DNA from 2 places in the Massilia oculi genome. Region 1 is predicted to be linked to the other one. Evidence: riboswitches for the same ligand, from Rfam matches in the RefSeq annotation. Region 1 holds a riboswitch; the other holds the start of a gene.
The links. Region 1 has a riboswitch for thiamine pyrophosphate ahead of thiC (phosphomethylpyrimidine synthase ThiC). Riboswitches for the same ligand answer to the same signal wherever they lie in the genome.
Positions count from the first base shown of each region.

Region 2: another riboswitch for thiamine pyrophosphate. It lies ahead of DIR46_RS21820 (TonB-dependent siderophore receptor); the one in region 1 lies ahead of thiC (phosphomethylpyrimidine synthase ThiC).

Region 1 covers NZ_CP029343.1:2,077,694-2,088,409, forward strand. Annotated here, with positions in the region: gene DIR46_RS09625 (GNAT family N-acetyltransferase) at 1-10, opposite strand, end outside; gene DIR46_RS09630 (nuclear transport factor 2 family protein) at 127-477, shown strand; gene DIR46_RS09635 (ion channel) at 474-1,187, opposite strand; gene thiE (thiamine phosphate synthase) at 1,226-1,840, opposite strand; gene DIR46_RS09645 (bifunctional hydroxymethylpyrimidine kinase/phosphomethylpyrimidine kinase) at 1,861-2,610, opposite strand; gene DIR46_RS09650 (thiazole synthase) at 2,607-3,410, opposite strand; gene thiS (sulfur carrier protein ThiS) at 3,424-3,627, opposite strand; gene thiC (phosphomethylpyrimidine synthase ThiC) at 3,628-5,553, opposite strand; TPP riboswitch at 5,626-5,732, opposite strand; gene DIR46_RS09665 (valine--tRNA ligase) at 5,821-8,619, shown strand; gene DIR46_RS09670 (MBL fold metallo-hydrolase) at 8,665-9,690, opposite strand; gene DIR46_RS09675 (TetR/AcrR family transcriptional regulator) at 9,820-10,431, shown strand; gene DIR46_RS09680 (sensor histidine kinase) at 10,428-10,716, opposite strand, start outside.
Region 2 covers NZ_CP029343.1:4,822,040-4,832,755, forward strand. Annotated here, with positions in the region: gene pnuC (nicotinamide riboside transporter PnuC) at 1-340, shown strand, start outside; gene DIR46_RS21800 (AAA family ATPase) at 337-855, shown strand; gene DIR46_RS21805 (hemin-degrading factor) at 859-1,998, opposite strand; gene DIR46_RS21810 (TonB-dependent receptor domain-containing protein) at 2,020-4,281, opposite strand; gene DIR46_RS21815 (HDOD domain-containing protein) at 4,636-5,547, shown strand; gene DIR46_RS21820 (TonB-dependent siderophore receptor) at 5,596-7,722, opposite strand; TPP riboswitch at 7,804-7,901, opposite strand; gene DIR46_RS21825 (DUF535 family protein) at 7,963-8,856, opposite strand; gene DIR46_RS21830 (glutathione S-transferase) at 9,149-9,856, shown strand; gene DIR46_RS21835 (hypothetical protein) at 9,951-10,127, opposite strand; gene DIR46_RS21840 (MFS transporter) at 10,148-10,716, opposite strand, start outside.

The sequences.
Region 1 (10,716 bases):
CATGCGTCATGGAAGACTCTCGGTTACTTTCGGAAAACAATTCTAGCAGGGAGGAATCGGCCCACTGCCGAGCGCCGCGAATTGCCGACAATCGGTACATTTTTATCTTTAACCACGGAGATGGCCATGTCCTCATCGAACAAGGATGTTTTGCTGAAGGCGAATGCCGCGGTGACCCGCGGCGACAACGAAGGATTCCTGGCGTGCTGCACCGACGACCTCGTCTGGTCGACGGTTGGCGGCGAGACCCTGCGCGGCAAGGAGGCGGTGCGGGCCTGGATGGTGGATGGCTATGCCGAGCCGCCCAGGTTCACCGTGCGCGAGCTGGTCGCGGAAGGCGATCTCGTGGTCGCCATCGGCGAGATCGCATCGAAGGACGAGCAAGGCCATACGGTGCAGAACGCCTACAGCGACGTCTGGCGCTTCCGCGACGGCAAGATGGCCGAGCTGCGCGCCTTCGTGGTGCCAGCCAACTAGTCCTTCTCCCAATCCTCCATGCCACGCTTGCGCGCCCGCCCGACCGCTATCCGGTTACGCGTGGTGAACGCGATCAGCCGCGCCACCACCACCGCCAGGTACATCAGCCCGATCAGCATCTCGACGCTGGCCAGCGCCCGCGCGTGCACGGTCAGCGGAATCACGTCGCCGATGCCGGTGCTCGACAGCAGCGCGAAGCTCAGGTAGTTCAGTTCGGTCCAGGTGCGCGGCGCGGCCGCATTGATGGCGGCGGCAAAGGTGCCGGGATGGACTTCCTGGAGCAGCACGTACAGGTGGGTGAAGCCCCATGCGATCAGGGTGAACGTGGCGCCGGCCGCGAACAGCTCGTCGGTGGTGGCCAGCTCGTCGTCCATCATGTAGGCGATCAGGCTGCCCGCCGCATAGAAATAGAACAGCGCCTCGAGTCCCGACGACCAGGCCAGCAGATCGCGCATCCCGAACAGGATCTGCGCCAGCAGCAGCGCGATGATCGGCACCGCCAGCGCCCAGCTGACCCGCACCTCGCCCGGCGTGCGCCGCACCATGCGAATCGTGAAGGCCAGCACCACGATGCCGAACACATTGAAGACCACCTGGCCGGCCGGTGTGCCCTCGATGAAGGGATAGGCCAGCATGCCGACCAGCTGGACCAGCAGCAGGATGGCGGACGGGTGGCGGCGGGTGTGGGCGAACAGCAGCAATGGGCGCATGGATGGACGACGGTGATCACGATGCGCCCATTGTAGGTTCAGGCGGGTGGAAACAGCGCGCCGAATGCGCGCGCCGCCTCGGCCGGATCGCGCGAACCATAGACGCTCGTGATGGCGGCAACCAGGTCGATCCCGCGCGACACCAGCGGCGCCGCATTGCTTGGGGTCATGCCGCCGATGACGACGATCGGCACCGAAAATTCGGCGCGCGCCTGGTCCAGCATCTCCGGCGGCGTGACGAAGGTGTATTTCTTGACCGGCGACGGATAGAAGCCGCCGAAGGCGACGTAGCTGGCGCCTGCGTCGACCGCCGTGCGCGCCAGGGCCAGCTCGCCGTAGCACGAGGCGCCGACGATCTTGTCCTGGCCCAGCAGCGCGCGCGCCTCACGGATGCCGGCGTCGGTATGGCCCAGGTGCACGCCGTCGGCGTCGATCGCCTGGCACAGGTCGACGTGATCGTTGATGACCAGCGGCCGGCCATGGCGGCGGCACAGCGCGAGCAGTGCCGTTGCCTGCTCGCGGCGCAGGTCGGGACCGGCTTCCTTGTGACGGTACTGGACCAGCGCCGCGCCGGCGCCAAGGGCGGCGTCGGTAGCAAGGATCAGTTTTTCCGTATCGTCCCAGTTCGGGGTAACGAGGTACAAGCCGCGCATGGCGGACTCCTTTCAGGTTGTCAGCTGGTTGTCAATTGAAGCAGGCGGCGCGGGATGCGCTGCCCTGGCGCCAGCGCGTACGACTGCGCCAGCGTGTGGTGGGTATAGGCCTGGGCGGCGCCCAGCGCTGCTTCCATGCGCTCGCCCAGCGCCAGCCGCGCCGCCAGCGCCGCGGCCAGCGTGCAGCCGCTGCCGTGGTAGCCGTGCGGCAGGCGCGGCCAGTGCCAGGCGCGCGCCTCGACGCCGTCGACCAGCCAGCGGTTGACGACCATGTCGCCCGCAGCATGGCCGCCGGTCACCAGCACCTGCGCGCCGTGGACTTCGCCCAGCGCCTGGTGTTCGGGCAGGTTGGGCAGCACGATCGTCGCCAGCGCCAGCAGTTCGCGCAGCGCCCTGATGGCGTCGCCCTGCCCCAGCGCATCGCCATGGCCGCTGGCCAGCACCGGATCGAGCACCACCGGCAAGGCGGGCCGGCGCGCACGCAAGGTCCGGATGACGTCCGCGATCGCCGCCGCGTTGGCGGCGTTGCCGGGAATGCCGAGCTTGACCGCCCCGATCTCGAAGGCCGCCAGCAGCGGCGCCGCCTGGCGCGCGACCCATTCGGCATCCACCGGGCTCGCCGCATGGACGCGGTTATTGTCCTGCGCCGTCAGGGCGGTGGCCACCGGCAGCGGGTGTGCGCCCTGCGCCGCGATCGCCAGGATGTCGGCGGCAAGGCCGGCGCCGCCGCCGGGATCGAGCCCGGCGAACACCAGCACGCAGGGCGTCATCCCGTGATCTTTCCTTCAACGGGCGACGAGGGCGAGGCTGCGAAGCGCTTCGGCATGCGGCCGGCAAGATAGGCATCGCGCCCGGCCATTACCGCATGCTTCATGGCGCGCGCCATACGCACCGGATCGCCCGCGGCGGCGATCGCGGTGTTCATCAACACGCCGTCGCAGCCCAGCTCCATCGCGATCGCGGCGTCCGACGCCGTGCCGACGCCGGCGTCGACCAGCACCGGCACCGTGGCCTGCTCGATGATCAGGGACAGGTTCCACGGATTGAGGATGCCCATGCCCGATCCGATCAGGGACGCCAGCGGCATCACGGCCACGCAGCCGATCTCCTGCAGGATGCGGGCCTGGATCGGGTCGTCGCTGCAGTAGACCATGACGTCGAAGCCGTCCTTCACCAGCGCCTCGGCCGCGACCAGGGTCTCGGGCATGTGCGGGAACAGCGTCTTCTGGTCGCCCAGCACCTCGAGCTTGACCAGCTTGTGCCCGCCCAGCAGCTCGCGCGCCATCTGCAAGGTGTAGATCGAGTCCTTGGCGGTATAGCACCCGGCCGTATTCGGCAGGATGGTGAACTCGCTCGGCGGCAGCACGTCCAGCAGGCTCGGCGCGTTCGGGTCCTGGCCGATGTTCACGCGGCGGATCGCCACCGTGATGATCTCGGCGCCGGCCGCCAGCGTGGCTTCGCGGGTCTGCTCCAGGTCGCGGTACTTGCCGCTGCCGACCAGCAGGCGCGATTGATAAGACCGGCCGGCGATGGTCAGCACGTCCTGTTTGATGTCGTTCAATGCATTCATGTCTCGTCTCCTGTCAGCCGCCACCGATGGCGCGCACGATATCGACCCGGTCCTGCTCCTGCAGGCGCCGGTGCAGCCACTGCTGGCGCGGCACCACCTCGCGGTTGACCGCCAGCGCCATCCCCTGTCCGCTCAGGCCCAGCTGTTCGAGCAGGCCGAACAGGGTTTGCCCCTGCGGCACCGTGCACGGCGCCCCGTTGACTTCGATTGGCGTCATTCACACCTCCCGGTACAGCTGGGCGCCGTTCCTGACGAACTCGATCGCCTTTTCCTGCATGCCGTGGGCCAGCGCGGTCTCTCCCTGCACGCCCCTGGCGGCGGCATATTCGCGCACCTCCTGGGTGATCTTCATCGAGCAGAAATGCGGGCCGCACATCGAGCAGAAGTGCGCGACCTTGGCCGAATCCTTCGGCAGGGTCTCGTCGTGGAATTCGCGCGCCTTGTCGGGGTCGAGCCCCAGGTTGAACTGGTCTTCCCAGCGGAACTCGAAGCGCGCCTTCGACAGGGCGTTGTCGCGCAGCTGGGCGCCCGGATGGCCCTTGGCCAGGTCGGCCGCGTGCGCGGCGATCTTGTAGGTGATGATGCCGTCCTTGACGTCGTTCTTGTCGGGCAGGCCCAGGTGCTCCTTGGGCGTCACGTAGCACAGCATGGCGGTGCCGTACCAGCCGATATTGGCGGCGCCGATGCCCGAGGTGATGTGGTCGTAGCCCGGCGCGATGTCGGTGGTGAGCGGTCCCAGCGTGTAGAACGGCGCCTCGTGGCACTGCTCCAGCTGCAGGTCCATGTTTTCCTTGATCAGGTGCAGCGGCACGTGGCCGGGGCCCTCGATGATGGTCTGCACGTCGTGCTTCCAGGCGATCTGGGTCAGCTCGCCCAGGGTCTTCAGCTCGGCCAGCTGGGCTTCGTCGTTGGCGTCGTAGATCGAGCCGGGACGCAGGCCGTCGCCCAGGCTGAACGAGACGTCGTAGGCCTTCATGATGTCGCAGATGTCCTCGAAGTGCGTGTACAGGAAGGATTCGCGGTGATGGGCCAGGCACCACTTGGCCATGATCGAGCCGCCGCGCGAGACGATGCCCGTCAGGCGGTTCGCCGTCATCGGCACATACCGCAGCAGCACGCCGGCGTGGATGGTGAAATAGTCGACGCCCTGCTCGGCCTGTTCGATCAGGGTGTCGCGGAAGATCTCCCAGCTCAGGTCTTCGGCCTTACCGTTGACCTTTTCCAGCGCCTGGTAGATCGGCACCGTGCCGATCGGCACCGGGCTGTTACGCAGGATCCATTCGCGCGTCTCATGGATGTGCTTGCCGGTCGACAGGTCCATCACCGTGTCGGCGCCCCAGCGGATGGCCCAGGTCATCTTTTCCACTTCCTCGCCGATCGACGAGGTGACGGCCGAGTTGCCGATATTGGCGTTGACCTTCACCAGGAAGTTACGGCCGATGATCATCGGCTCCAGTTCCGGGTGGTTGATGTTGGCGGGGATGACGGCGCGGCCGCGCGCCACTTCCGAGCGCACGAATTCGGGGGTGATTTCAAACGGGATGCTGGCGCCGAAGGACTGGCCCGGATGCTGGCGGCCCAGCAGCGCCGCCACCCGCTGGCCCATCGGGCCGGAGGATTCCAGCGAGGCGATGTACTCCTTGCGCTGCATGTTTTCGCGCAGGGCGATGAATTCCATCTCGGGCGTGATGATCCCGGCGCGCGCGTAGTGCATCTGGGTGACGTTGCGCCCGCCATGGGCGCGGCGCGGCGCCCGCTGCAGGTTGAAGCGCAGCGCGGCGAGCTGCGGATCGTTCAGCCGCGCCTGGCCGTAGCGCGAGGTCGGGCCGTCCAGCTGCCCGGTGTCGCCGCGTTCGGCGATCCATGCCTGGCGCATCGGCGCCAGGCCGCTGCGGATGTCGATCGCCGTGCCCGGCTCGGTGTACGGGCCGGAGGTGTCGTAGACGAACAGCGGCGGATTCGGCTCGCCGCCGAAGCTGTCCGGCGTGGGCGACTGGCTGATTTCGCGCATCGGCACGCGGATGTCGGGCCGGCTGCCTTCGATATAGACCTTGCGCGAATTGGGTAGCGGATTGATGGCCGCGTGGTCCACCGTGGCGGTGGCGGCATCGAATACCCGGGATGATTTCAGAGGTGCGTTCATGTGGCTCCCTTGCTTGCGGAGCCAGCAAAGGAGGTGCCGGGGTGCGAGGCGGACGCGGATGTGCGCACGCTCCCATCGATTCGGCTGCTTCCCTTCGCTGGCATTATCCAGATCAGGTTCGGAGGGTATTTCTCACCCACGCTCCACTGATATGGCGCGCAGGACCCCTAGCGTTTGCCGGACCGAGTTTCCCCGGTCCAGCGCAGTAAATTATACGCGCTTGTAATTTATAATGGTTGTTTTCGAAAATATCACTCCAACCACATCATGGAATTAGCCAAGTCTTTCGAGCCAGCCGATATTGAACAGTTCTGGCGCGCCGAGTGGGAAAAACGCGGTTACTTCACCGCCACCATGGACGAGGGCAAGCCGTCGTTCAGTATCCAGCTGCCGCCGCCGAACGTGACCGGCACCCTGCACATGGGCCACGCGTTCAACCAGACCATCATGGACGGCCTGACCCGCTACTACCGCATGCGCGGCTACAACACCGCCTGGGTCCCGGGCACCGACCACGCCGGCATCGCGACCCAGATCGTGGTCGAGCGCCAGCTCGACGCCCAGAAGATCTCGCGCCACGACCTCGGCCGCGACGCGTTCCTGGAAAAAGTCTGGGAGTGGAAGGAAAAGTCGGGCAACACCATCACCGGCCAGATGCGCCGCCTGGGCGCCTCGGCCGACTGGCAGCGCGAATATTTCACGATGGACGAGACCCGCTCGAAGTCGGTGGTCGAAGTCTTCGTGCGCCTGTACGAGCAGGGCCTGATCTACCGCGGCAAGCGCCTGGTCAACTGGGATCCGGTGCTGGGCACGGCGGTCTCCGACCTCGAAGTCGATTCGCAGGAAGAAGACGGCTCGATGTGGTACATCCAGTACCCCCTTAGCGACGGCAGCGGCCACCTGACGGTCGCCACCACCCGTCCCGAAACCATGCTGGGCGACGTCGCGGTCGCGGTCGATCCGACCGATGAGCGTTATACGCATTTGCATGGAAAGACGATCAAGCTGCCGTTGACGGGGCGCGAAATCCCGATCATCGCCGACAGCTACGTCGACAAGGAATTCGGCACCGGCTGCGTCAAGATCACGCCGGCCCACGATTTCAACGATTACGCCGTCGGCCAGCGCGCCGGCCTGGAGCCAATCAATATCTTCACGCTGGATGCGAAGATCAACGAGAACGCGCCGGAGCAATATCGTGGCCTCGACCGTTTCGCGGCGCGCAAGCAGATCGTCGCCGACCTGGAGGCGCTCGGCCTGATGGAACAGATCAAGCCGCACAAGCTGATGGTTCCGCGTGGCGACCGCACCAATGTCGTGATCGAGCCGATGCTGACCGACCAGTGGTTCGTCGCCATGACCAAGCCGGCGCCGGAAGGCACGTTCAATCCGGGCAAGTCGATCACCGAAGTGGCGCTGGAAAAAGTCGCCAGCGGCGAGATCAAGTTCGTGCCCGAGAACTGGAGCACCACCTACAACCAGTGGCTGGGCAATATCCAGGACTGGTGCATCTCGCGCCAGCTGTGGTGGGGACACCGCATCCCGGCCTGGTTCGCCGAGGACGGCTCCATCGTCGTCGCCCGCAATGAAGAAGAAGCCCAGGCCAAGGCGGCCGCGCAAGGCATCACCGGCGCGCTGCGCCGTGACGACGACGTGCTCGATACCTGGTTCTCGTCGGCCCTGGTGCCCTTCTCGACCATGGGCTGGCCGGAAGAAACGCCGGACATGAAGATGTTCCTGCCATCGTCGGTGCTGGTCACCGGCTTCGACATCATCTTCTTCTGGGTGGCGCGCATGGTCATGATGACCGCCCACTTCACCGGCAAGGTGCCGTTCGAGACCGTGTACGTGCACGGCCTGGTGCGCGACTCGCAGGGCCAGAAGATGTCGAAGTCGAAGGGCAATACGCTCGACCCGATCGACCTGATCGATGGGATAGATCTCGATAGCCTGGTGGCCAAGCGCACCACGGGTCTGATGGACCCGCGCGCCGCGGAAAAGATCGCCAAGGCGACCCGCAAGGAATTCCCGGAAGGGATTCCGGCCTTCGGCACCGACGCCGTGCGCTTCACCATGGCGAGCTACGCTTCGCTGGGCCGCAACATCAACTTCGACCTGGGCCGCGCCGAGGGTTATCGCAACTTCTGCAACAAGCTGTGGAACGCGACCCGCTTCGTGATGATGAACACCGAAGGCAAGGACTGCGGCGCACCGGCTGCCGAAGACCTGTCGCCGGCCGACCGCTGGATCATCTCGCTGATGAACCGCGTCGAACTGGACGTGGCGAAAGGCTTCGCCGACTACCGCTTCGACAATATCGCCAGCAGCATCTATAAATTCGTGTGGGACGAATACTGCGACTGGTACCTGGAAGTGGCCAAGGTGCGCGTCCAGCAGGGCACGGAAGCGCAGCAGCGCGCCACCCGCCACACGCTGCTGCGCGTGCTGGAAGTGATCCTGCGCCTGGCGCATCCGATCATCCCGTTCGTGACCGAAGCGCTGTGGCAGAGCATCGCACCGCTGGCCGGCAAAACGGGCGAGACCATCATGCTGCAGCCCTACCCGCTGGCAGATACGTCGCTGGTGGACGAGGAAGCCGAAGCGTGGATGGAGCAGTTCAAGGCGCTGACCGACGCCACCCGCAACCTGCGCGGCGAGATGTCGCTGTCGCCGTCGGTGCGCGTGCCGCTGATCGTCGAGCCGGCCAACGAGGAAGACCGCGCGAAGATGGCGGTGTTCGCGCCCTACATCCAGCTGCTGGGCAAACTCGCCGAGGTGCAGATCGTCGACGCGCTGCCGGAATCGCCGGCCGCGGTGTCGATCGTCGGCACCACCAAGCTGATGCTGAAGGTCGAGATCGACGTCGCGGCCGAGCGCGAGCGCCTGTCGAAGGAAATCGCGCGCGTTTCCGGCGAGATCGCCAAGGCCGAAGGCAAGCTGTCGAACGAGAGTTTCGTCGCCCGCGCGCCGGCCGCCGTGGTGGCGCAGGAGAAGGAACGCGTGGCGAACTTCTCGGCCACCTTGGCCAAGATGCAGGAGCAGCTGGCGAAGCTGCCGGCCGCCTGATCCGGCGCACGTCCAGACAAAAAACGCGGCCTCGGCCGCGTTTTTTTATTTCATGTTCTGCCACCAGCGCCCGCCGGCATGCGGCTGTTTCAAGTCCAGCGCCTCGCCCATCTCCGGCGTGGTCAGCTTGACGCCCTTGTCGTCGGCCAGCTGCGCGATGCGGTCGAACGGATCCTGCCAGCGATGCAGGCCCAGGTCGAAGGTGCCGTTATGCACCGGGAACAGCCAACCGGCGTTCAGGTCGTGGAAGGCCTGCATGGTTTCCTCGGGCTGCATGTGGACGTCGGGCCAGCGCTTGTCGTAGGCGCCGGTTTCCAGCAGCGCCACGTCGAACGGGCCGAACCTGGCGCCGATCTCCTTGAAGCCCTTGAAGTAGCCGGTGTCGCCGCTGAAGAACAGGCGCAGCTCGTCGTGCTGGATCACCCACGAGGCCCACAGGGTCGTGTTCGCATCGGTCGGGGTACGGCCCGAAAAGTGCTGGGCCGGGGTCGCGGTGAAGCGCACGCCGCCCAGCTCCAAGCCCTGCCACCAGTCGAACTGGCGCACCTTGGCCTGGTCCACGCCCCAGCCGACCAGGCGGTCGCCCACGCCCAGCGGCGTCAGGAACAGCGTGGTCTTGGCGGCCAGCGCCTTGATGGCGGCGTAGTCGAGGTGGTCGTAGTGGTCGTGCGACAGGATCACGGCCTTGATCGGCGGCAGTTCGTCGATCGAGATCGGCGGCGCATGGAAGCGCGCCGGGCCGGCCCATTGCACGGGCGAGGCGCGTTCGGAAAACACCGGATCGGTGAGATAGAACTCGCCGCCAAGCTTGATCAGCATGGTCGAGTGGCCGAGACGGTACAGCGTATGGTCGGGCGCCGCCAGCAGCGTGGCCTGGCTCAGCGCGCGGACCGGCACCGCCTGCTCGGGAATCGTGCCCTTGGGCTTGTCGAACATGACAACCCACCAGAGCTTGGCCATTTCGCCAAAACTCATCTTGTGCATCTCGACCGGGTTGCGGTATTTCCCGTCGTGGAATTGCGGCGAAACGGGGGCGGTAGTGGTGCTGGCGAAGGAGGTGCAGACAGCCATGATAGCGAGTGCTCCAAGTAGGATAGTGCCGAACAGTAGGCGCATGGTAGGGATGAATAGTCGTGAAGTACACTACACAGTGTAGTATCGAAATTTGAGGAAGTAAACTACTGAGTGTAGAATTCGCGCATGCACACGCCGACCCGCCTGACCGACCGAAAACGCAGCGCCATCCTGGCCGCCGCTGCCGAGCAGTTTCGCGTCCACGGTTACGAGACCGCCAGCATGGACGACATCGCCGCGCTCGCCGGGGTGTCCAAGCGCACCGTGTACAACCATTTCGGCAGCAAGGAAGAGCTGTTCGGTGAAACACTGATGCAGATGTTCGAGAGCAGCGCCGGCCAGCTCGAGCTCGGCTACCGGAGCGAGCGCGGCCTGCGCGAGCAGCTCGTCGAGTTGATGACGCTCAAGATGCAAAGCCTGGCCGATCCCGCGTTCATCGCCCTGGCGCGGGTGGCGATCGGCGAGGCGATCCACGCGCCGGAGCGCGCCCTGCCGATCATCGCGCGCCTCGGCGAGCGCGAGGAAGGCGTGACGGCCTGGATCCGCGCGGCGCAGGCCGACGGCAAGCTGAAACCCGGTGATCCCTCGTTCGCGGCGACCCTGCTGCAGGGCCAGATCAAGACCTTCGCCTTCTGGCCGCAAATCGCGATGGGCGCCGCGCCCCTCGCGCCGGCGGAACAGGAGCGGGTCATCGACGCCGCGGTGTCGATGTTCCTGTCGTATTTCGCGGTCGACTAGAAGCTGATCACGAACCGGGCGCCCTTGCCCACCGACCTGGCATAGCGCACCGTGCCGCCGTTTTCATGGACCAGGTGGCGCACCATCGCCAGCCCGATGCCCCCGCCCTGCTTCTTCTTCGTGTAGAACGGCGTGAAGACGTGCGGCACCGAGGCGTCCGGAATGCCCATGCCGTCGTCGACGACCTCGATACGCAGCCGGCTGCCGCGCACCAGGCGCGCGTCGACCCGGGCCCGGCCGCCGGGCTGCGTGGCCTCAAAGGCATTCTTGAGCAGGTTGATCAGC
Region 2 (10,716 bases), 2.7 Mb from region 1:
GCCGCTGGCGCCCACCTTCCTGAAACCGGGCGGGCGCGCCTGGTCGCTGGCGGCCTGGCTGGCTGGCTTCGTGCTGCTGTCGACCTTCCTCGACAACTTCACCGACACCGACGTGCCGCACGCGGACGGCTTCCTGACCGCCGGCAGCCTGGTCGGCCAGCTGCTGCTGGCGAAGAAAAAGGTCGAGAACTGGCATGTGTGGATCGCGGTCGACATCCTGTACGTCGGCCTCTACCTGTACAAGGGCCTGGTGCTGACCGCCGTGCTGTATGGCGTGTTCGTGCTGCTGGCGATCGCCGGCCTGCGCACCTGGTCCGCGCTGGCGCGCAAGGCATCATGAGCGCGGTGCAGCGGATCGCCATCCTGGGCGCCGAGTCGTCCGGCAAGTCGACCTTGTCCGAAGCCCTGGCGCGCCAATACGGCACGCTGTGGGTGCCCGAATACCTGCGCGAATTCGTCGATACGCTGGGACGGGTGCCGTACGAGGAAGACCAGTATGGCATCGCGCTGACCCAGCGCGCGCGCGAGGATGCCGCGGCGGGGGAAGCCGTCCGTTTCCTTTTTTGCGACACCACGCCCTTGATGACGGCGCTGTACAGCCGCGTGTATTGGGGCAGGGTGGATGCGCAACTGGCGCTGCTGGACGCGCGCCACGACTACGCCTGGACCTTCGTCACCGCACCCGACACCCCGTGGGAGCCGGACGGCCTGCAGCGCGAATCGGAAGAGGTGCGCCAGATGGTGCACCGGATGCTGGTGGAGACGCTGGCCGCGCGCGGCATCCCCTGCACCTTGCTGGCCGGCGACCTGCCGCACCGGATGCGGCAGGTTCGGGGGCTGCTCGGCCAGGCCTGATGTTCAGGCCTTCGGCAGGCCCGCCGCCAGGTCGAGCCACGACTGCGGCTGCGGCTTGCCGCGCTCGCGCACGCCGAAGAAGGTCACCACCAGTTCGCCCTGGTCGTCGAAGAACTCGACCGAGGTGACGCCGGCGCGGCGCACCACGTAGCCGCTCCTGAAGGCGCTGTCGCGCAGGTGCAGGTTGAAGTCGGGATCGAGCACGTTGAACCAGCCTTCGGCCGCCATCACCCTGTTCACCTTGCCGCTGTAGATCTGGGTCAGCGCCCCATTGCCGAGGAAGGCCATGATCGCGACCCCGTCCTTGGCCGCATCCTCGAGCAGCTTGCGCACCGCTCGCGGCGTCACTTTCTGCACCACGCCGGCCGGGGCCAGGCGCAGCGCCTGCTCGCGCGTCAGGCCGAATTCCAACACGATGCGGTTGAACTGGTGGACGTCGGTCATCTCTTGCCAGGCAGTCTGGAATTCCTTGACGTCGATCGCACTGTCGGGCTTTTCGGCGGGCTTCGGCGCGGCGGCCGCCACGTCCAGCTGCGCGCCCTGGCTCGGATGGCGGAAGTCCGCCACCAGCTTGTCGAACACCGCAACATTGGCGTCGTCGCGCAGGTAGAGCTTATGCACGGCGTTGCCGCTGGCGTCGAAGAACTGCAGGCTGCGGTTGATGGCGCCGTCGCGGCCGGGCTGGGTCACGGCGAAGGCGTACTTCCATTTGGCGAACTGGAAGCGCAGGTCGATCGGGCCGCCCAGGTAGCCGCCGGCGATGTTCAGGTTGCGGGCCTCGCGTTCTGCTTCGTCGGCGCTGCCTTGCTCGGCCTGCTTCGGGATGCGCATGGCGGTGCCGGTGGTTTCGATCACGCCGTTCTCGTTGCGCGTGAGCGCCATCACCTTGCCCAGGTCGAGGGCGCGGCGCATGATCTCGCGCGGCGCGTGGTCGGTTTCCTTCAGGCGCACCACGGTGCTCTTGACGCCTGTGGCGAGCAGCTCGGCTTCGGATACCTTCAGCTGGCGCGCGGCGTCGCGCATCTGCAGGCGCGGCTGCCTGGCTTTCAGCTCAGCCCATTGCTGCGCCAGTTGCGGGGCGGCTTGCGCCGGGGTCAAGGCCAGGGCAATGGCTGCGGCCAGGAGGTGACGGGTGAGTTTCATGAGGTTGTTCTCCTTGTTCGTTCAATAGACCAGCTTGAGGGTGACGGCGGCATGGCGTCCCGGGCGCGCCTGGCGTTCGATGTCGGCCGCGGTGGTGGCAGTGGTAGCGGCAGGCAGGCTGCGCGACGAGGCATAGTCCCAGTACTTCTTGTCGGCCAGGTTGTAGACGCCGGCGGTGATCGACGCGTGCTCGTTGATGTTCCAGTATCCGGTCAGGTCCATCACCGTGCTTGACGGGATCGCGAAGTAGGCCGTGTTCACGCCGCCGATCACGTCGCGCTCGGCCTGCTTGGCGCGGGTGTGGACCGCGGCGAGGGCGATGCCGCCGCGCCGGGCGGGATGGTCCCAGGCCGCGATCATGCTGGTCTTCCCGGGCAGCGTCGACGCCAGCTCGCTTTCCAGTCCGGTGCGGGTGTTCGTCGCCTTGCTGCGCTGGACGCCGCTGGCCAGGGTCAGCTTGCCGCCCCTGAGCGACTGGTTCCATTGTCCCAGGTCGGCGTCCAGCGTCAGCTCGCCGCCCCAGATACGCGCGGTGCCGATGTTCTCGGGGCGGAACAGGCCGAAGGTGATGTTCGGATAGTTGACCGGGTCGGCCGGCTGCGACGCGTATTCGATCAGGTTCTTGTAGCGGGTGTTGAACACGGCGGCATGCAGGCGCAGGCCACGCGCCACGGCGCCCTTCAGGCCCAGCTCGAAGGCGTTGCTGGTTTCCTTGTCCAGGTTCGGGTTGCCGATCACGGCGTAGGCGTTGCCGGTGCCGGTGTAGCTGAGCGAATCGTAAGTGCCGGTGCGTTCGGCGGAAGTCGGCAGGCGCGTGCCGCGGCTGTACTGAAGGTAGGTCTGCAGGCTGGGTGCGACCTGCGCGGTCATGGTGAGGCTGGGCGTGAGATGGCTGTCCGTTTCCTTTTTCAGTTCGCGGCTGGCATTGGGGATCCCGATCGCGTAGTTGGCGGTGCTGTTCGGCTTGAGTTCGCGCCAGTCGTAGCGCAGGCCGGGCGTGACGCTGGCCCAGGACGACAGGACGACTTCGGCGCGCGCGAAGCCGGAGAAGCGCAGCGACTGCATGTCGGCCATGCGGTTCTTGTTGGTGACCTGCTGGGCGCCGGTGTTGACGACCAGTCGTTCCTCGCGCCATGGACGCTCGGTGTCGGCCTGTTCGATGCTGACGCCATACGCCAGCTCGTTGCTGCCCAACCGCTTGCTGGCGTTGCTGGCGAAGCCCACGCTGCGGTTGTTGAAGCTGGTCGCGATATGGCGCAGCACCGGCTGGCCGCCCGTGATGTAACGGGCGGTGGTGATGTCTTCGACTTCGCTGTCCTGGATATGGAGGCGGCTCTCGAGCGTATCGAACCATGCGCCGGCGCCCTGAACGAGGTGGTCGATGCTGAAGCGGTCGCGCCTGGTGCTGCCGGCCTGGTTCGCGCCTTCGGGATACAGGGCGCCCTGCTTGTTGTCGTAGGCGCGAGCGTGGTTTGCGCGGAAGGCATCGATCGTGGCGGTGAAGCGGTGTCCGGCCCACGGCGTCCAGGACAGCTTGGCCAGCAGCGCATCCGAATCCCAGTCGTCCGGGTTGAGCGGGGCGCTGCCCGTCGAGTCGAGTTCCTTGCCGTCGCGGTGCACCAGCACCGCCAGCGCCTTGAGCGCGCCGGACTGCGCGGCGCCGGTCAGCGCATGCATGCGCATGTCGTTGGCGCGGTTCGATCCGAACTTGTACTCGGCATAGGAGGGGCGGGCCTCGCTGACGTAATCCTCCGGCGCCTTGGTGACGAAGGAAACGTTGCCGCCCAGGCCCTGGGTCCCGGCGCCGGCCGGCGCTGTGCCGGACCCGATGGTCACCGAGCGGAAGGTCTCGGGATCGAAGTAATCGCGGCCGACGCCGAAGCCGTTCAGGGTCGAGGCGTCGGGCTTCGGCGCGGCCTCGGGCAGCGCGATGCCATCCAGGTCCAGGCCCACCCGGTTGCCCTCGACGCCGCGGATATTGAAGCCGGTATTGCCGGCGCCATCCCAGACGTTGCCGCTGCCGCTGGCGGCGCCCGGCACGCTGACCAGCGGCGCGTAGCGCGCCATGTTCTGCATATCGGTGACGCCCTGGCGGGTGAGGGCGGCGGCATCGAGCAAGGTCACGGTGCCGGCCTTGTCGAGGCGCTGGCCGGTGATGACGATGGGGTCGAGTGGGGAGCTTGCGTCCGGCGCGGCGGGCGCATCAAAGGCGATCGCCTGGGTGGCGAAGGCGCAGGCGAACAGGGCAGGGAGTCGTCGCAGGCCGGGAAGGGTTGCTGCCATGGTGGTCCAGTCAAGAGGGGTTGTACATGCTCCGCGCGGCACGCGTGCGCAGGCAGGCGTGCTCGAGCGAGCTTCTCAATAAGAATGATTCTCATTTATGATGTATACTAAATGATAATCATTATCATTTGCAATAATCTCTCCCGACTTTTTTGGCGTATATCTTTTGACCCCACGCACAGGGCACCAACGCGAACCGCGGTTGTATGTCGTTACGAACGATAAATCTTCACCTCCTGATGACTATTTGTTTCCAGAAGGCATTACAATCATTGGATTTCGAACGTACGGCGGGGCGCTATGAAAAACTGGCTAGGACGGATGTTGGGCGGTTCAGAGAAGGAGACGGAAGCCGTGGCAAGCGTCCGCGCGGCGACGATCGAACACGACGAAGACATGGCGAACGACGTCCACGCCACGTTCTATCGCTGGCTCACCGCGTCCAGCGGCTTCAACGCCCAAGCCGAGCAGGAAGCGCAAATCCTGGCCGAAGTGCGTTCGCTGGCGGCCGATCCGGTCTGCGCGTCCGGCCTGGTGCCGCGCGTCCCCGAACTGGTGTCGCAGTTGCTGACCGCGCTGTCAGACGAGAACATCTCGACCGGTGCGCTGTCGGCCCAGGTCGGGCGCGACCTGGTGCTGGTGGCCGAAGTGATCCGCGAAGCCAACAGCGCCTACTACCGGCCGGTGACGCCGATCGAGACCCTGGAGGGCGCGGTGACGATGCTCGGCCTGAACGGCTTGCGCATGCTGCTGGCGCGCATCGCGTTCCGGCCGCTCGTGCGGGTCAAGGTCCAGGGCGTGGCGCGCCAGGTGGCGCCCAATGTGTGGAAGCATTCCGAACGCTGCGCGTTCGCCGCCAGCGTGATGGCGCCGGGCCTGTCGGCCGGCGTGTTCGAATCCTACCTGGCCGGCCTGATGCAGAACCTGGGACTGCAGGTCGCATTCCAGGTGGCCGACCGCATCTGCGAAGGCAGGGTGCCCGGTTCCAGCGAATTCGGCGTCGCGCTGTTCGCGGCCAGCCGCCAGCTGTCGTCGGTGATCGCCAACCACTGGGACTTCCCGCCCGAGGTGGTGGAGGCGATCGAGCAGGCCGGCCAAGCGGATGGCTCGCACCTGTCCCAGGCGCTGGACCAGGGCGACCGCATCGCCAAGCTGCGGCTGCTGCTCGATGCCGAGGTGATCGAAGAGGATGACGAGCTCATTACCCGCGGCTTGAATGGATTCCAGCGGCGGTGCCTGGGCAAGCTGGTGGATTTGTCGGATTGAGGCATGACGCCTGCCACGGTGCGCGTGGCAGGCGAAGCGAGCAAGTGCTTAGAAGTCGATCTGCGCCGACAACCTGAACGTGCGCGGCGCCCCCGGCAGCAAATACCCACCCAGCGACTGCGTCACATCGCGCCAGTAGGACTTGTCGAAGGCATTGTCCACCCGCGCCCGGATGATCGTGTTCACCCCACCCGCGCGCAGCAGGTAGGACGCTCCGAATCCCGCCACGTGATAGCCCGGCACCTTCACCCGATTGGCCGGGTCGAACACCTTGTTGCCCGAATACTGCCACTGCGCGTCGAGCTTCAGGCCGGCCACTTGCGGCACCGCGTACTCGACCCATGCGGTGGTGCGCAGCTCCGGCACATTGGTCACGCGCTTGCCTTCGGTCGATGCGTCGCCCGTGTCCTTCTGGTCGGTGTCGAGCGCCATCAGCGACAGGCTGTAGCTCAGGTCGGGCGTGGCGCGGCCCATCGCCGACAGCTCGGCGCCGCGGTGGGTCTGCTCGCCGGCGCGCACGAAGGTATTGGCGGCGTTCGTGTATTCCAGGCCCTGGCGGATCTCGAACAGCGCGCCCGACAGCGCCAGCTGGTCGTTGACGTTGCGCTTGACGCCGAACTCCAGCTGCTTCGAGCGGCTCGGCGGCAGGGCGGTGTTCTGGTTGGTGGTTTCCATCGGCGCGATGCCGCCGTATTGCAGGCCGTGGCTGACCGAGCCGTACACGCGCCAGTCGCGCGCCGGCGCGTACACCAGCGCCACGTTCGGCAGCGCGAACGAATCCTTCGTGTGCACCCAGCCGCCCTCGATTTCTTCCAGTGCGTCGAGCTTGAGCTTCACGTAGCGCACGCCGGCGTGCAGGGTGAACTGGGGCGACAAGGTCATCACGTCCTGCACGAACAGCGAGCGTTCTTCGGTACTGCGGCGTTCCATCACGGGGCCGGTCACGCGGTCGCTGGCTACCGGCGGCACGATGGCCGGGTTCCAGATATTGCTGGAACCGACGTAGTCGTAGACGTATTCGCCGAAGCTGTCGTGGCGCTCCGCATACGAGCCGCCGATGGTCAAGGCGTGGCGCACCGCGCCGGTGTCGAAGCGGCCCTGCAGCATCGCCTGCAGGCCCCACGGCGCCTTGCGCTCGCCCGTGCTCTGGAAGTCGTAGACGTCGTAGTCGCCGTTCGCGCAGTAGCCCGGGTAGTAGCCGTCACCCTCGTTGCTGCAGCCGTAGGGGAAGGCGGTGAAGTCGTCGCGCTTGAACCAGTGCTTGTTGGCGCTGACGGTGGCGTTCCACGCGTTGCTGATGCGGTACTCGAAACGCAGGCCGAGATTGCTGCTGTCGGTATCGACCGGCTTGGTCCACGGCTGGTCGTTGAGCAGGGTCTTGGCCGAGATCCCGGTCGGCAGCGCTTCATTGCGGATCAGCTGGTAGCCCGGCGCCGTGATCTGCGATTTGTGCTGGTGGTCGAGGTCGATCTGGAACAGCGCGTCCGGCGTGATCTGCCAGTCGAAGGCGGCCGATACGAACTGGCGTTCGCCGTCGGCGCCGCGCACATAGGACTTCAGGTCTTCGGCTGCGGCGTTGATGCGGTAGCCGAAACGGCGGTCTTCGAAGCGGCCGCCCAGGTCGACCGCGCCGTACACGGTGCCGCGCTCGCGCACCTCCACCGTGGCCTGGCGCAGCGGCGCGTTGGTCGGGCGCTTGGTGACGAAGTTGATCATCCCGCCCGGCGCCGCGACGCCGGCCTGCAGGCCGGCCAGGCCGCGCAAGACCTCGATGCGCTCCTTGTTCTCGAGCGGGATTTGGGTGTCGCCCGGGATCGCGATCATGTCCTTGCGGTAGCTGGTGGCGTTGTCGAGCGCGAAGCCGCGAATCGAGAACTGCTCGGCGTAGCCGATCGCATTGTAGGCGTCGCCGATCGAGGCGTCGTAGCGCGCGGCGTCGGTGGCGCTGCGGATCGACAGGTCCTGCATCTGGCCCTGGCTGATCGAGGTGATCGAGGCCGGCGACTCCAGCAGCGGCACGTCGGAGAAGCCGCCGACGCTGGCGCGATCAAGCGCGATCCATTTGCTGCCGGTGACGACGACCGACGCAGGCTCTTGTGCGAAGACCTGGGACGACAGGGAAAACGCCTGCACGATGGCGCAGGCAAGTACGGTGTGCTTCGAGGTGAATGTCATGGTTTGCTCGTTTTCGCGCGCCAGGTGGCGCGCCGCTTTTATCAAAGCCGGAGCCAACGTGGGGGAAGGGCAAACGAATGGAGGTGCTGCTTTGCGCTTTCCTTCGCTGGCATTATCCAGATCAGGTACGAAGGGTATCTCTCACCCGGAACAGCGTTCCAGGACCCCTAGCGAATCGCGAGTGTATCACGGCCCCGGGTGGCCGTGGTGAATCTGTCAAGGCGGTTCGATTGTCGCCGCTCAGGCTTTCACGGTGGACGGCGCCCCGACCGCCGCGGCCCCGGTGGCGGCCGGCGTCACCATATGGCGCAGCAGGGCAGTGCGGGCCGCGTCGCCGATGGCGCGCCAGTGTTCGCGCCGCTGCGCCGCGCGCTTGCGGTGTTTCGATGGCATGTCCTGCAATGGCTTGAGGTAGAACGGCAGCGGGACCAGGAAGCTGCGCGCGTCCAGTTCGGCGCCGCCCAGGATGCGCCAGAAGCCGTCGTAGGCGTTCTCGAACGCCTTGTCTTGCGCCGCTTCATAGGCCACGTGCGCGCTGCCGCGCACCGCGACCACCCGGTCGAAGCCGAGCGCCTGCGCCGCGCCCTGCAGGGCGGCGAAGCAGAAGAAGCTCGGCGAATTGTTCGGGAACACGCGCTCGAAGGCGTCGAAGGCGCCGCCGGCATCGCGCCACAGGCCGGCGTTGCGGGTGACGAAGGGAACGACCGGCAGGTCGACGCCCACCACCGCGCCCTCGACCCAGGTCCAGGACAGGCGGTGCAGCACCGCGCCGTCGACGACCAGGGACAGCGTCAGCTCGCCTTCCGGGTCGATGCGCGGCGCGTGCTCGAGCCGCATGATGAAACTGCCGCTTTCATCCTCATGCTGCCACAACACCAGGCCGCCGTGGTGCGCGGCCTGCCGGTAGGCGGCGTTGAAGGTCGCCTCTTCGAAGCGATAGTGGGCCAGCACGCATCGCATGCGCTCGCGTACTTTCATGCCGCGGGCCAGGTAGTCGCGGCCGCTCACTTGGCGGAACAGGTCGTCGGCGGGCGCGTTTTCGAGGCGGCGCACCAGCTTGAGACGGGACAGGGACTGGTGCTCGCGCCAGTAGCGCAGCGCATGCCAGCGTTGGGTGAGTCGAGCGAAGATCATCGAGCGCTCCATTCGGCGTAAAGGGTCTTCGGCTTGCCGGGCAAGCCCGGCAATGGCAAGAAATAATTCCGTTCTGCAATTATGTGCCGAATTGCCAGCGCGTGCCCGGACGAAGTGCAAATAGTGCTTGGGAACCAAGGCGGGCGTGATCTGTCATGGGGCCTCTCTCTGGATGTGTCGACTTATGGTTGTTATCAGGCAAGTACGACAAGACTACCATGTTTGCGGCGCGCCACGCTTCTTCATTCATCATCGATAATGCGCCGGAACCAACCAGCAATGGAGGAAGCAGATGGCGTATGAACTGTTCTATTGGCCGAGCATCCAGGGACGCGGCGAATTCGTCCGCCTGGCGCTGGAAGAAGCGGGCGCCGACTATGTCGACGTGGCGCGCCGCGAGGGCGGCGTCGACCTGTTGATGGCGGCGCTCGACGTCGAGGAGTATCCGGCCTTCGCGCCGCCGTTCCTGAAGTCCGGCGAGCTGGTGATCGGCCAGGTGGCCAACATCCTGCTCTACCTGGGCGAGCAGCACGGCCTGGCGCCGCGCAGCGACCCGGGCCGCCTGTGGGTGCACCAGCTGCAGCTGACCATCGCCGACCTGGTGACCGAGGCCCACGACACCCACCACCCGATCGCGTCCGCGCTGTACTACGAAGACCAGAAACCCGAGGCGCTGCGCCGTTCGGCCGACTTCGTCGAGTCGCGCATCCCCAAGTTCATGGCCTATTTCGCGCGCCTGCTGTCCAACCCCGAGCCGCGCGACTACCTCACGGGCGACAAGGTGACGTACGCCGACCTGTCGCTGTTCCAGGTCATCGAAGGCCTGCGCCATGCCTTCCCGAATGCGATGAAGAAGATCGAGCAGGAGCATCCGGAGCTCACCGGCCTGCGCGACCGCGTGGCCGCGCGGCCCAATATCGCCGCCTACCTGGCGTCCGAACGGCGCATTCCGTTCAACCAGGAAGGCATCTTCCGCCGCTATCCCGAGCTCGATCAGTAATCAATCCCGGGCCGGGGCGAAACAAGGGCTGACCAGGCGCCCGCCATGGTCGAGCGCATCGATGGCGGCGCTGTCCTCCCGGCTCAGCACGAGTTCAAGCGCCCGCAGGTTGCCGGCCGGGTTCCCGCGTCTGGCCGACCCCGGTCTCATTGCCGTCGATCTGGGCGGCATCGGTATGGCGGTAGCCCGGTTCCAGCCCGGTGGCAACCGGGTCGATCGCGGCTTGCCCTTGCAGGCGGAAGGCCCCGAGACCCAGCCGTGGCATGTTCATGACGTGTGCTTTGAAAGGAATCAATGGGTGGCGACGGCACGGTGCACGGCCGCCTTGGCCGGCACGCCTTCGCGCCGGTCGAGCCAGCCGGCCAGCGTGGTGAGCAGCAGGGCGCCGACGACGACCAGGGCGCCGATCCAGGGCGTGGCCATCAGGCCGAGGTGGGCGACGATCAGGCCGCCGCCCCAGGCGCCCAGGGCGATGCCGACGTTGAAGGCGGCGATGTTCAGGCCCGAGGCGACGTCCACCGCCTGCGGCGCGTCGCGTTCGGCGCGCTGCACGACATAGACTTGCAGGCCGGGCACGTTGCCGAAAGCGACCGCGCCCCAGGCCAGCACCGTGATCAGCACGAGCGGTTTGCTCGGCGCGGTGAAGGTCAGTGCCAGCAGCACGACGGCCAGCAGGGCGAACACGATCTGCAGCGCCGGCACCGGACCGTGGCGATCGGCCAGCCTGCCGCCCCAGATATTCCCGGCCGCGACCGAAACGCCGTACACCAGCATCACCAGGCTGACGGTGGACGCCGCGAAGCCCGAGACTTCCTGCAGCACCGGCGCCAGGTACGTGAAGGCGATGAAGCTGCCGCCGT